DNA from 2 places in the Rhizobium sp. CFBP 8752 genome. Region 2 is predicted to be linked to the other one. Evidence: predicted binding sites of a transcription regulator. Region 2 holds the regulator's gene; the other holds the start of a gene.
What was found. The regulator LexA, encoded in region 2, represses DNA repair genes until DNA is damaged. The targets are predictions, from matches to a motif close to TGTTCNNNNTGTGTTCNG.
Positions count from the first base shown of each region.

Region 1: a site for LexA is predicted at 5,271-5,288, ahead of IFT59_RS12305 (glycosyl transferase). Genes of this name have one in related genera too.

Region 1 covers NZ_JACYUZ010000001.1:2,534,878-2,541,625, forward strand. The annotation lists gene IFT59_RS12280 (putative signal transducing protein) at 1-46, opposite strand, end outside; gene IFT59_RS12285 (polyprenyl synthetase family protein) at 153-1,169, shown strand; gene IFT59_RS12290 (tetratricopeptide repeat protein) at 1,362-3,197, shown strand; gene IFT59_RS12295 (4-(cytidine 5'-diphospho)-2-C-methyl-D-erythritol kinase) at 3,216-4,130, shown strand; gene moaB (molybdenum cofactor biosynthesis protein B) at 4,127-4,678, shown strand; gene IFT59_RS12305 (glycosyl transferase) at 4,688-5,218, opposite strand; gene IFT59_RS12310 (PA0069 family radical SAM protein) at 5,349-6,506, shown strand; gene IFT59_RS12315 (ribonuclease HII) at 6,745-6,748, shown strand, end outside.
Region 2 covers NZ_JACYUZ010000001.1:1,762,543-1,769,290, forward strand. The annotation lists gene eno (phosphopyruvate hydratase) at 1-153, opposite strand, end outside; gene kdsA (3-deoxy-8-phosphooctulonate synthase) at 282-1,127, opposite strand; gene IFT59_RS08460 (VOC family protein) at 1,132-2,007, opposite strand; gene lexA (transcriptional repressor LexA) at 2,200-2,919, shown strand; gene IFT59_RS08470 (ComEC/Rec2 family competence protein) at 2,900-5,449, opposite strand; gene gltA (citrate synthase) at 5,743-6,748, shown strand, end outside.

The sequences.
Region 1 (6,748 bases), 770 kb from region 2:
CAACCGAGAGAAGCACCGGGTCGTTGGCGCGAATGAGTTCCCGCATGCGGCAAAAATCCCCCTCAAAAACGGCAGGTCAGCGAATTGTCACTTGCCGCATCCTGCCACGCTTTCTATTGTCCAAGCCGGAACTTAATTTAGGAGTCCGGTCGTTGGGCGTCGTAATACCGCTTGAAGAAGGCAAAAACAAATCTGCTTCCGTGAAGCCCCTGGTGGACCTCACGAGAGGAGACATGGAGCGGGTCAACCAGCTGATCCTGTCGAAGGCAGGCTCCGACGTGCAAATGATCCCGGAAGTTGCCAACCACCTGATCTCGTCGGGCGGAAAGCGGCTTCGGCCGATGCTGACGCTCGCGTCTGCGGTGCTGTTCGGCTACAAGGGCGAAGGCCATGTGAAGCTCGCGACCAGCGTCGAATTCATGCATACGGCAACGCTGCTGCATGACGATGTAGTGGACGAAAGCGATCTGCGCCGCGGCAAATCCACCGCACGGATGATCTGGGGCAACCAGGCCAGTGTTCTCGTCGGCGACTTTCTGCTCGGCCAGTCCTTCAAGATGATGGTCGAAGTCGGATCGCTTGAAGCGCTGGACGTTCTGGCAACCGCGGCTTCCGTGATTGCGGAAGGAGAAGTGCTTCAGCTTTCCGTCGCCAAGAACATGGAAACCACCGAGGACGACTATCTCTCCGTCATTCGCGCCAAGACGGCGGCGTTGTTTGCGGCGGCGGCGGAAGTCGGCCCGATCATCGCCAATGCCGACAAGGCCGGGCGTTCCGCAATGCGCTCCTACGGCATGAACCTTGGCTACGCCTTCCAGCTGGTCGACGACGCGCTCGATTACGGCGGCACCGCTGCCGATCTCGGCAAGAATGTCGGCGACGATTTCCGCGAGGGCAAGATCACGCTTCCGGTCATCCTTGCCTACCGGCGTGGCACCGAAACGGAGCGGGCATTCTGGAAGACGGCGATCGAACAGGGCGAAAGCAGCGAGGAAAATCTTGAAAAGGCGCTGGGCCTGATCAAGAAATACGACGCGCTGAACGACACGATCGGTCGGGCCCTGCATTACGGCACGATTGCCCGCGATGCGCTGGCGCCGCTGCCGGCATCGCCGCTCAAATCCGCGATGCTCGAGGTGATCGACTTCTCCATCCAGCGCGTGAACTGACGCTCTCTCCGTCGCGTTGACGAAGGTGTGACCGTTCCTGCCCGGCATCCGCTCTCTGCGATGCCGGAGAATTCCTTGCGGACATGCTTCAAAAAAGCCATTCTGTCATGACTCAATTGGCGCGGGATGGTGGCGATTTGCCACCGTCAAAGCGTCGCCTGCTCAAGGCCCACCACGAAAGGCATTCTTTTTATGCGGCAGAAATACAGCCTCCGTCTGCTTTCCAGCGCAGCGCTCGCAGCCGTTCTCATGCTCGCCGGTGCAGCGCAAGCGGCGACGCCAGAGGCGAAGCCGGCCGCCGCGGAGAGCGTGAAATTTGATGCCAGCGACGCGCAGTCGTTTTCGGGCGCGTTCCTCGCTGCCCGCACCGCCGATGTCGACCATGATTACGCGAACGCGATTGCGCTCTATCGCAAGGCGCTTTCCTTTGATGCGGCCAACCTTGAAATCCGCGAACGCCTGATGATTTCGCTGTTTCTGAGCGGCGATTTCGAAGGCGGCTTGAGCGAAGCGGAGAGGCTGAAGGACGATGCCGGCGTCGAGCGCATCACCCGCATCGTGCGGGGGCTGGATGCGATCCGCGACAAGCGCTTAGATGCCGCCAAAAAGACGCTTGCCTATACCGGCCCGAACGATCTTGACCGGCTGACCCACCAGATGATGATGGCGTGGGCGGATGTCGGCGCAGGCCGCGGCCGTCAGGCGATCTCGACTATTGCCGGCCTCAAGGGGCCCGACTGGTTCAAGGTGTTTACGGACTATCATCTTGGCGCCATGGCGCTGGTTTCCGGCGACACGGCCAGCGCACGCAAATATCTGACCACCGCCATTACCAACCAGGAAGCGGTTGCGACAGCTCCCGATACGTTCATGCGCGCCATCATGGCGCTTGCCCGTCTTGAAGCCGCTGCCGGCAACAAGCAGAAGGCGCTCGACGCGATTTCGGTCGGCGACCAGATGATCAGCAACTATGCGCCACTGAAGGCGCTTCGCCAGAGCATTGAAAAGGGCGAGAAGCCCGAGCAGCAGATCACCAATGCTGCCGAAGGCGCGGCCGGCGTGCTGTTTTCGATCGGCGGCGCGCTGAACCGCCAGGGCGCTGAGGATATGGTCGGTCTCTACCTGCAGATCTCCCATGCGATGGACCCGAAGAGCGCCGACACGCTGATCCTGCTCGGCGGCATTGCCGAGAAGATGGAACAGCCGCAACGCGCCATCGAGCTTTATGCAAAGGTGCCGGCCGACAGCCCGATGCGCCGGATCTCCGAATTGCAGCTGGGCATCACCCTGTCCGATACCGGCAAGGTCGACGAGGCAAAGAGCCATCTGAAGGCGCTGATCGATTCGGATCCGGCCGACATCCGCAGCTATATCGCCTATGGCAGCGTGCTCTCCGAAGCCAAGGACTACAAGGCGATGGCCGCCAATTACGACAAGGCTGTCGAAATGATCGGCTCCGTGCCGAAGCCGGGCGACTGGACCGTGTTCTTCCAGCGCGGCATTTCCTATGAACGCCTGAAGCAGTTCGACAAGGCCGAGCCGAATTTCCGTCGGGCCCTGGAGCTCAACCCCGAGCAGCCGCAGGTTCTGAATTATCTCGGCTATTCGCTTGTCGACCTCAACCTCAACCTTGCCGAAGGCCTCGACATGATCCGCAAGGCAGTCGATGCGCGGCCGGACGATGGCTATATCGTCGATTCGCTGGGATGGGCCTATTTCCGCCTCGGCAAGTTCGATGAAGCCGTGACCGAACTGGAACGCGCGGTACAATTGCGGGCCGGCGATGCGACGATCAACGACCATCTGGGCGATGCCTACTGGCGTGTCGGCCGCAAGCTGGAAGCGGTCTACCAGTGGAACCGGACGCTGATCTCCGAAGGCGAGGACGTCAACAAGGAAATGGTCAAGGAAAAGATCGCCAACGGCCTGCCGCCGCTCGATCCGAACGCGACGACGGCCGATCGCGGCCAGGCAGCACCAGTGCCGCCTGCCCCGCCGGCACCTGCCACTCCCGACAAGAAATCCTGATAAAGCGGGCTTTCCAGCATGACCATATCCGATACGCAAGACGCCACAGACGTGGCCCTGACAGAACTTGCGCCTGCGAAGATCAATCTTGGCCTGCATGTCGTGGGGCTTCGCTATGACGGGTTTCACCTGCTGGAAAGCGTCGTCACCTTCGCCGATCTGGGTGACGAGCTGACCTTCACGCTCTCGGAATCGGATGAGTTTTCCGTTTCCGGCCGCTTTGCGTCCGAGCTTTCAAATGACGAGGCGGGCCAGGCTGGCAATCTCGTGGTGAAGGCCCGTGGTCTGTTTCGCCAGCAGCTGGTTGCAAACGGCTTTCCGGCGCCGCCCGTTTCGATCCATCTCAGGAAGGATCTGCCGATTTCGGCCGGGATCGGCGGCGGATCGGCTGATGCGGCGGCCACGCTTCGCGGCCTGTTCCGGCTGTGGAATGCGGAGATACCGGAAGCTGCCCTTCTGGCGCTCGGCCTATCACTGGGTGCCGATGTGCCCATGTGTCTGACGGGGGCTGCCATTCTGGCCGAAGGGATCGGCGAAAGGCTTGAGCCGCTGCCGACCATGCCTTCCCTTTCCCTCGTGCTCGCCAACCCGCTGATCAGCGTCTCGACGCCTGAGATCTTCAAGCTACTGGTGGACAAGGAAAACGAGGCCCTGCCGCCGACGCCGACCGACGCAGGCGGCTGGCTGCCTTACCTGAAAACGCTTCGCAACGACTTGGAGCCGCCAGCTCGCGCGCTCATCCCGGAGATCGAGGAACTCTCCGCGATGATCGCAGCGCAAGGTGCCGAGCTGGTGCGCATGTCCGGATCCGGAGCGACCTGTTTCGGTGTGTTCCCTTCGAAGACAGACGCGGAAGCCGCCGCGCAGGCGCTGACCTCCCTGAAGCCGGACTGGTACTTCGAAGCGGTCGAAACCGTCGGAGCAAAGCCATGAGCAAGATCGCCGAAACGCGCGAGTTCATTCCTATTTCGATCGCGGTGCTGACCGTGTCGGATACCCGGACTATGGTGGACGACAAATCTGGCGATACGCTGGTTGCCCGTATCGCGGAGGCCGGTCACAGGCTTGGGGCACGCGCCATCGTGCCCGACGACAAGGAGCGTATTGCCGGCCAGGTGCGCGAATGGACGCTCGACCCTGAGATCGACGTGGTCATCACCACCGGAGGAACCGGCTTTACCGGCCGCGACGTGACGCCGGAAGCGCTGGAGCCGCTGTTCGACAAGAAGATGGACGGGTTTTCCGAGGTGTTTCACCGGATTTCCTACGACAAGATCGGTACTTCGACGATCCAGTCGCGGGCCACCGGCGGCGTTGCCAATGCAACCTTCATCTTCGTGCTGCCAGGCTCTCCCGGTGCCTGCAAGGATGCCTGGGACGGCATTTTGAAAGCGCAGCTGGACTACCGCCACATGCCCTGCAACTTCATCGAGATTATGCCGCGGCTGGACGAGCACCTGCGGCGCGGTTCGGGCAAGTAACGGCCTGATCTACCGCGCGGACGCTGCGACCCAGGCAGGGATTATCTCGCTCACCAGTCTCGACGGCTTTGCGGCTGACGTCACAGCCTTGGCGATATCCTCAAGACCCATCCCGGATTTTGCACGCGCGACAGCCTCGCGCTTGGGCAGGATCAGCCCCTGCTCCAGCGGCGGAACCGAGCGGACGATGCGCGTGAAGAACGGCTTGCGGTAGGTTCGCGACGGAGAGAACCTGGCCGGTTGCCGGTTGAGCGCCAGATATTCCATGACCTCGTCGATCCAGCCGGCCTGGAGACGCGCTCCGGGCTCCAGCAGAAGCAGCCATTCGGCGCGCGCCTTGTGCAGGATATCGACGATATCCCAGGAGCTGTGGAAACGGCAGCCGGCTGCATCCGCCACACGGGAAGACCCGTCGCGCGAATTGTGATCGAGCACCACGACATCGCTGACCAACCCCTCCACCGCGGCGGAAACAAGGATGGACAACGTCTGCGCGAGCTCGGCTTCCTGATCCCGGCATTCCAACAAAACAGTCAGCATTTTCAATGTCTAGCGCATTGTACAACGGATTGCCACAAATCCTTTGCGAGTTTGTTCTTGCATTGTTCTCAATGTCGCGATAGGAATCTTGTCATTCAAGAACGGGAATTTTTCCCGTTAGGAGTGCCCCATGAACGAGCTGTCCCATTTGCGGCAGGACGCATTCGCGCCTGCTCATACGGCTGATATTGCCGATGCATTGGTGAAGACCTCCGGCCTCCGGATCGAGGGGGATCGCCGGCGCGGTCGTGGCGCCGGACTGAACCCTTCAGGACGTTTCGAGACGGAGCGTCGCGAGGCTTTCGACGACGGCTGGCAGACGATCGAGGAACTTGAACCGTTCAGGACCGAGGTGCAGGTGGAAAAGCCACGTACCGCGATTACCCGAAACGATTCTCCCGACATTCCCTTCGACCGCTCAATCAACCCGTACCGCGGCTGCGAGCATGGCTGCATCTACTGCTTCGCGCGGCCGAGTCACAGTTTCATGGGGCTTTCGCCGGGGCTGGATTTCGAATCGAAACTGTTTGCCAAGCCTGACGTGCCGAAGCTTCTGGAGCGCGAACTGAGCCGGTCCGATTACAAGGTCCGGGCGATTGCGATCGGCACCAATACCGATCCCTACCAGCCGATCGAACGGGAATGGCGCGTCATGCGCCAGATTCTGGAAGTCCTGCAGAAGGCCAACCACCCGGTGACCATTGTCACCAAATCGTCGCTGGTCACCCGCGACATCGACATTCTTTCCGACATGGCGTCGAAGGGCCTCGCCAAGGTCGCGATATCGCTAACCACCCTCGACCGCAAGCTTGCTCGCAGCATGGAGCCGCGCGCGTCGACGCCCGCCAAACGGCTCGAGGCGATCAAAGCGCTCTCGGACGCTGGCATACCGACAGCTGTGTTCACCTCGCCGATCATTCCGGCGCTGAACGACCACGAGATCGAGCGGCTCCTGGAAGCGGGGCACGCTGCCGGCGCAACGGAGGCGAGTTACGTGCTCTTACGTCTGCCGCTGGAAGTGGCGCCGCTGTTCCGCGACTGGCTGCTGCAGCATTACCCGAACCGCTACCGGCATGTGATGTCGCTCGTTCGCTCGATGCGGGACGGAAAGGATTATGACGCGGAGTTCGGCAAGCGGATGAAGGGCACCGGTCCTTACGCCTGGCAGATCGGGCGACGCTTCGAGATGGCAACGAAGCGGCTCGGCATGACGCGTCGGGGTATGCCGCTGCGCGACGACCTGTTCCTGCGCCCGGATGGGGCTGGCGTCCAGCTGTCGCTGCTTTGAATTCTATTCGCAGGAGCTCCGTCGCCCCTGCGAAACTGCCTGATGACGTCTCGCAGGGTACAGCGGATATCATTCAGGTCGATTAATTTCTAATTTCGGCACGGTCCCCGCATATCACCTGCCGAAAGACCCCCGGTCCCACCATCATCCCGAAAGGGCGCCCCCGATGGTGGGCAACGACGCCGCACTCGTTGTCCGGGGGTTGCCGGAGGTCGGGCGGGCGTGCGAAACTGCCGCCATGT
Region 2 (6,748 bases):
AAGTTCGACGGCTTCATGCGCGCCCGTGGAGGCTCCCGACGGAACGGCGGCGCGGCCCATCGAGCCGTCTTCCAGATAAACATCCACCTCGACGGTCGGATTGCCACGGCTGTCCAGAATTTCGCGAGCGATGATGTCGGTAATGGCGGTCAAGGGTCTCTCCTCGGTTAATGTGCGAGCCTGAATTCGCAGGCTCAGCGAACAGGCGTGTCATCGACATTGTGCGATCGTCGATGACACGCGGATTACAGTCCAGTCAATTCGGCGGTTTTTCGACGCCGTCAGCCTTTTGCGATGGCGTCGAAGGCCAGCAGCTTTTCCAGAAGGCGCGGCATGTCCTTCAGGTGGACCATGTTCGGACCGTCGGACGGTGCGTTGTCAGGGTCTTCGTGGGTTTCGATAAAGACGCCAGCAACGCCGACGGCGACGGCTGCCCGCGCCAGCGTTTCGACAAATTCGCGCTGGCCGCCGGAAGAACCGCCCTGGCCGCCGGGCTGCTGCACGGAATGGGTTGCGTCAAAAATAACGGGGCTTCCGAGAGCCGCCATGATCGGCAGCGAGCGCATGTCGGAGACAAGCGTGTTGTAGCCGAACGAGGCACCGCGCTCGCACAGCATCACATTGGGATTGCCGCTTTCGAGGAACTTCGCCTGGACGTTCTTCATGTCCCAGGGCGCCAGGAACTGGCCCTTCTTCACGTTGATCGCGCAACCCGTCTTTGCGGCCGCGACGAGCAAGTCCGTCTGGCGCGACAGGAAGGCGGGGATCTGCAGGATATCGATCGTATCCGCCACGAGAGCGCATTGCTCTTCAGTGTGAATGTCGGTCAGAACGGGAAAGCCGAATTCCGTCTTCAGATCGGCAAAGATCGCCATCGCGTTGTCCAAGCCGATGCCGCGCTTGCCGGAGATCGACGTGCGGTTGGCCTTGTCGAAGGAGGATTTGTAGACGAGGCCGATGCCGAGTTTCTTGCAGAGTTCGACAAGCGTGCCGGCGATCATGAACGCATGATCACGGCTTTCCATCTGGCAGGGACCGGCAATCAGCGAGAGCTTTGCCGTGTTTGAGAAAACGACTTTCGAACTCCCCTCGCCCACGGACACTTCAGAATTGACGGAGACTGTCATTTCACTATTCCTCGAAACCGAAAACCACACCTTGCCCCGGGGCTGCCGACACGATCACGCGGCCATCCCTGCGGATGAATGCGACGTCATTAGCAGCAAGGGTGATCTCTGTCACGGCGAGATCGGTGGTCTTGAAGATGATCCCGCGCGCAGCGAGGCGCGACGATAACAAGGGCTTCATCGAAGACCGGAACTCGTCGCTGAACGTGTCGTTGGATTGAATGCGGATGCCGGCATTGGCAGCTTCGATCCGCAGACCGTCTTTCCCTTGCTCGGGTTGCGTCTCGAACACGGTTTCGAAAAGCGGCAGAAACTCCAGCGGGTCATCTGCAGAAAAGACGATCTCTCGAAGGCCTGTAACGGCGTTTGCGTGCTCATCAAGACCACCGCGATCTGCCGGTAATGCGGCCATGCGCTGGCAGGAAAACAGCAAGATGTCATCGACCTCGGGGACTGCCGCGAACGCCAGACGGAATGAGACTTCGCTCTCCCCACCATCGGGCAACTGCATCGGGCGGGAGAACTGAAGCATCTCGCCCGCAGACATGTACCCGTCCACAAAACGGCTATGATCGGCCGCTGCATCCTGCGTCCCGACGACCACCGCCGATAGACCTTCCCTTTTCCGCTGGCCGCGAAAGCGGATGTCGCGATCGGTGAACACGTTGCCTCGTTTTGCCGCAAGCGAGGCTTGCCGACGGTTCACAATGGCCAGTGGCTCGAGGTACGAGCCATCCGCGAAGAATATGCAGGCATTGGCTGTGCCGAAAGGGTGAACACCTTCAGGTGCCACAGTAAAGCCGAGAGCGGTCAACCTCCCCCGCGCTGACGCCAGATCTGCAACGGGCAGAACCAAATGATCGACTGACTTGTTACCCACTTACACCCCCAAAGTCTTATTCCGCAGAACATTGGCTATCGCGGGAAACTCGGCAAGTGCTGCGCACGAACTGAATACGTGATCGAACGCTGAAATGAGACTATTCTTGAGCAAAAATTTGGGGCTTGCGGAACACAGATAGAACATATAGCGTCCGTTCTGCATTTGTTTCCAATTCTGAGGGTCCCGTCCATGCTGACACGCAAGCAACAGGAGTTACTTCTGTTCATCCACGAGCGGATGAAAGAATCAGGCGTGCCGCCGTCGTTTGACGAAATGAAGGACGCTCTCGACCTTGCATCGAAGTCCGGCATCCATAGGCTGATCACCGCGCTCGAGGAGCGTGGCTTTATTCGCCGTCTGCCGAACAGAGCACGCGCGCTCGAAGTGATCAAGCTGCCTGACGCCTATGTGGCGAACCTTCATCCGCGACGGGGTTTTTCTCCCAGTGTCATCGAGGGAAGCCTCGGCAAAACGCAACCGGTCGTCGCTCAGAAGCCGGCGCCGGTCATGGCGGACAATCCGTTCTCGACAAACATTCCGGTCATGGGTCGAATCGCTGCCGGCGTGCCGATCTCCGCGATCCAGAACAACACCCATGACATCGCCGTTCCGATCGAGATGCTGGGTTCCGGCGATCATTACGCGCTCGAAGTGAAGGGCGATTCGATGATCGATGCCGGCATCCTCGATGGCGATACCGTCATCATCAAGAATACCAGCACCGCAAGTCCAGGCGATATCATCGTTGCCCTGGTCGATGAGGAAGAAGCGACCCTGAAGCGGTTTCGCCGCAAGGGTGCCTCGATCGCACTGGAAGCGGCAAACCCGGCTTACGAGACCCGCATCTTCCCGCCCGACCGGGTGAAGGTCCAGGGCAAGCTTGTCGGCCTTATTCGCCGCTATCATTAAGAACGGTGTCATCCCGGAGATGCGCAGCAACAGCCTCCGGGATGCCAAAGTCGAGTTGTCGCGTTCGCCAGTCATAGAACCGGTGGACGGTCCACGGACGGCTTGAGGTCTGTGCGCTGTCTCGCATTGCCGCCGTAATCTTGATGTCTGGCGCTGTCGCGTTCGGAATAATGGTGATTTCCAGTGCGCCAGTCCGGCGCAACGTCCGCCCGCTGAGAAGCAAGGCGCCGGAGCGGCAAGTATCGAAGCGTGCGCCGGGCGAGACGATGATCCGACCGACATCGCAGGCAAGACCGGTGTATCGGTTGTCTTCGACGGTGACGATCCGGATGTCCTGAGCAGTCTGCGCCGCGCACAGGATTTTCGGCAGACAGGCGAATCGTCCGGGCTTCAATGCTTGAAGAAAACCCCTGACATATTCGATTTCCCGGCGCGTCAAATCCGGTCGCGAATGTGGTCCAGGTGGTCTGTCATCGCTTTTCGCAAGGCTGGCACCTCGCGCTGGTTCCGAAGAGGCAAGAACCGGCAAGGCGAGCGGTTGTTCTCCGGTCTCAAGCACCAGCGCTCGCCGCCATTGATCGTAGATAAATCCCGGCGGTCGGGTTCGATTGAGGGTGATCTTGTCATCCTGGATCAGTCCCACTGACGCGCCGTCTTCGGATATGACGATATCAGGCCTCGGCGCCGAGCCTGAGCGGACCGCAAAGAGCAAAGCCACCGCCATGAACAGCGCGCCTGTCAACCTCAGCGGCGTGCGCAGCAGCGTCAGAAGCAGAAAGCCTGCCGTCGCCAGAGGCAGGAAAAGCGGGTTCTGCCGGCCGATGGCAATATCGCCGCCCCATGCGGCGACGATCTCGGCAATGCGAATGACGATCCGCAGCCCCTCGCCCATGATGAACAGAACGGGAGCATCCAGCCCGAACGGCATCAGCAGCATGGCCACGAGACCTGCCGGCATCACCACGAAGGAAATGATCGGCATGGCCGCGAGATTGGCCGCGAGGCCGTAGGTGGTCAGATGGTGGAAATGCTCGATCGAATAGATCGACGTCGACGTACTGCCGATCAGCGACGTCACCACGATCCCGGCAATGAAATGCAACGTCGCCGCAATACCCGTTATCCAACGGTTGCTACCTTTTGTCTCCTCCTTTCCTTTCGCGAAATATCGCGTCCAGAGGGCGAACCCTGCCACCAGTGCCGCGGTTGCCGCAAACGACATCTGGAAACTCGGACCCAGAATCTCCGACGGCGAGATGGCGAGGATGATGATTGCCGAAAGGGCGACGTTGCGAAGGCTGATGGAGGGTCGATCGACGAGCACGGCGACCAGCATCACCGCCATCATGATATAGGCTCGCTCGGCGGAAACCCCGAACCCGGAAATCAGGTAATAGGCGGTCGCCATGACAAGCGCACCGAACGCGGCAAACTTCTTGATCGGATAGGCCTGCGCAAAGCCTGGAAACAGCGACAGGACGGAGCGGACGCCGACGAAGAAGATACCGGCTGCCAGCGCCATGTTGAGGCCTGAGATCGCGACGATATGGGCCAGCCCGGACAGACGAAGCGCCTCGGTCGTCTCACGGGAAATTGCACGGCGCTCGTCGGTCACGATTGCGGCAGCAAAAGCGCCCGCATCCCCCTTGACCGTATCGCGGATGCGATTGCCGATTGCGCTGCGAAGCGCAAAAAGCCCTCGCTGCATGTCCGACCATAACCCGGGTTGGTCATCGATCGCCGGTTGTACGCTAGGCGCGCCGTAAAAGAAGCCAACGGCCCCGATTTGATCGAAGTAGGAGGAGAAGGCGAAATCGTTCAATCCGGGAAGCGCCGGGCCAGAGGGTGGCGACAGACGGGCACGGCCGGAAACGCGCTCTCCGATGTCTGCAGGCTCGTGTTGGCTTCTGGCAAGAACCGAGACGCGCTGTGGCGGTCGTGAAAGCGAGGGCTCAGATGTCTGCTCGATCCTGAGGATATAGCGCCAGCGGCGCTGTGCATCGGCTTCGCGTCGTTCGACAATCCCGCTGATGGTCGTTGTGACGGGCGAATCGAGCACGACCGTCGAACACCGCCAGGTTTCGAGCGCTGCCAGCGCAGAACCGGAGAGAAGCAGGCAGAGTACAAGGTTGGCACGAGACAGTGGATGCGCGCGATACCGTGTCAGCCCTGCGGTCACCATCGAGATCGCAAGCATGGTTGCGAGAATGAATGGCGATGGCGTCCAAGGAAGTGCGAACCAGGTCGCAGCGCCGGCGCCCAGCAAGACAGGCAGGAAGAGGAACACATGACCGTGGGAAAGCTCCTCGCTCAACGACGTGCACAGCCATTTGGAAACGGGCCGGTCTCTGACCACGTATCCCAGGAAAACATCCTCGGAATGATGGTCGTTTCGACCATCATTCCTGACTTCCGCGGGCATTGTCTGCGATGCCGATTCGGGCGTCCAGAGTGCGATTGCGTGGGGTGTCGAAGCAAGCATCATCGGCTTGCTGCTGGCTGCCTCAAAAATCGCTCCGCCATTCGCCATGATGGTTTATCCCGCCGGCTCCGCTGCAGAGACGGTGATTGGTAAACGCAACCTGCGCGTTTATATTCTCCTCGTCAACACATTCGCCAAGCTGCGGTTTTCCTTCACGTTACGGCCTCTTACACCATGAGGTTGGGCATCTTTTAAACGTGGCCTGCCTAAATTATTTTCGCGCTGCACAAAATGTCGCAGGAGCGCTTGGCATCACCTTTAGGATCATATAGCTAACTTGCGACGCTTAACTCTTATGGCGCTTTCTGGGCGCCATGCCGCCAACAGGTTGGAGGATCAGAATGACGGAACAAAGCGCAAATCTCGTACTTGGTGATAAGACAGTCGACCTCTCGGTGCGATCGGGCACCATTGGGCCGGATGTTATCGATATCGCAGCCCTGTACAAGCAAACCGGTGCCTTCACCTACGACCCCGGCTTCACGTCGACTGCATCCTGTGAATCCAAGATCACCTATATCGACGGCGACAAGGGTGTTCTCCTGCACCGCGGCTACCCGATCGAGCAGCTTGCTGAACAGGGTGACTTTCTGGAAACCTGCTATCTGCTTCTCTATGGAGAACTGCCGACGGCTGCCCAGAAGAAGGACTTCGATCATCGCGTAACCATGCACACCATGGTCCACGAGCAGATGAGCCGCTTCTTCACCGGCTTCCGCCGCGATGCGCATCCTATGGCCGTCATGTGCGGTTGCGTGGGCGCTCTCTCGGCCTTCTATCACGATTCCACCGACATCACCGATCCGCACCAGCGGATGGTTGCGTCGCTGCGCATGATCGCCAAGATGCCGACGCTCGCCGCCATGGCGTACAAGTACCATATCGGCCAGCCCTTCGTGTATCCGCAGAACGACCTGGATTACGCCTCCAACTTCCTGCGCATGTGCTTTGCCGTGCCGTGCGAAGAATACAAGGTCAACCCGGTCCTGTCGCGCGCCATGGATCGCATCTTCATCCTGCATGCGGATCACGAACAGAACGCGTCGACCTCGACGGTTCGCCTTGCAGGTTCCTCGGGTGCAAACCCGTTCGCCTGTATCGCTGCCGGCATTGCCTGCCTCTGGGGCCCCGCTCACGGCGGCGCCAACGAAGCAGCGCTCAACATGCTGACCGAGATCGGGACCGTCGATAAGATCCCGGAATACATCGCCCGTGCCAAGGACAAGAACGATCCGTTCCGTCTGATGGGCTTTGGTCACCGCGTCTACAAGAACTACGATCCGCGCGCCAAGATCATGCAGAAGACCACGCATGAAGTGCTGGCGGAACTCGGTCACAAGGACGATC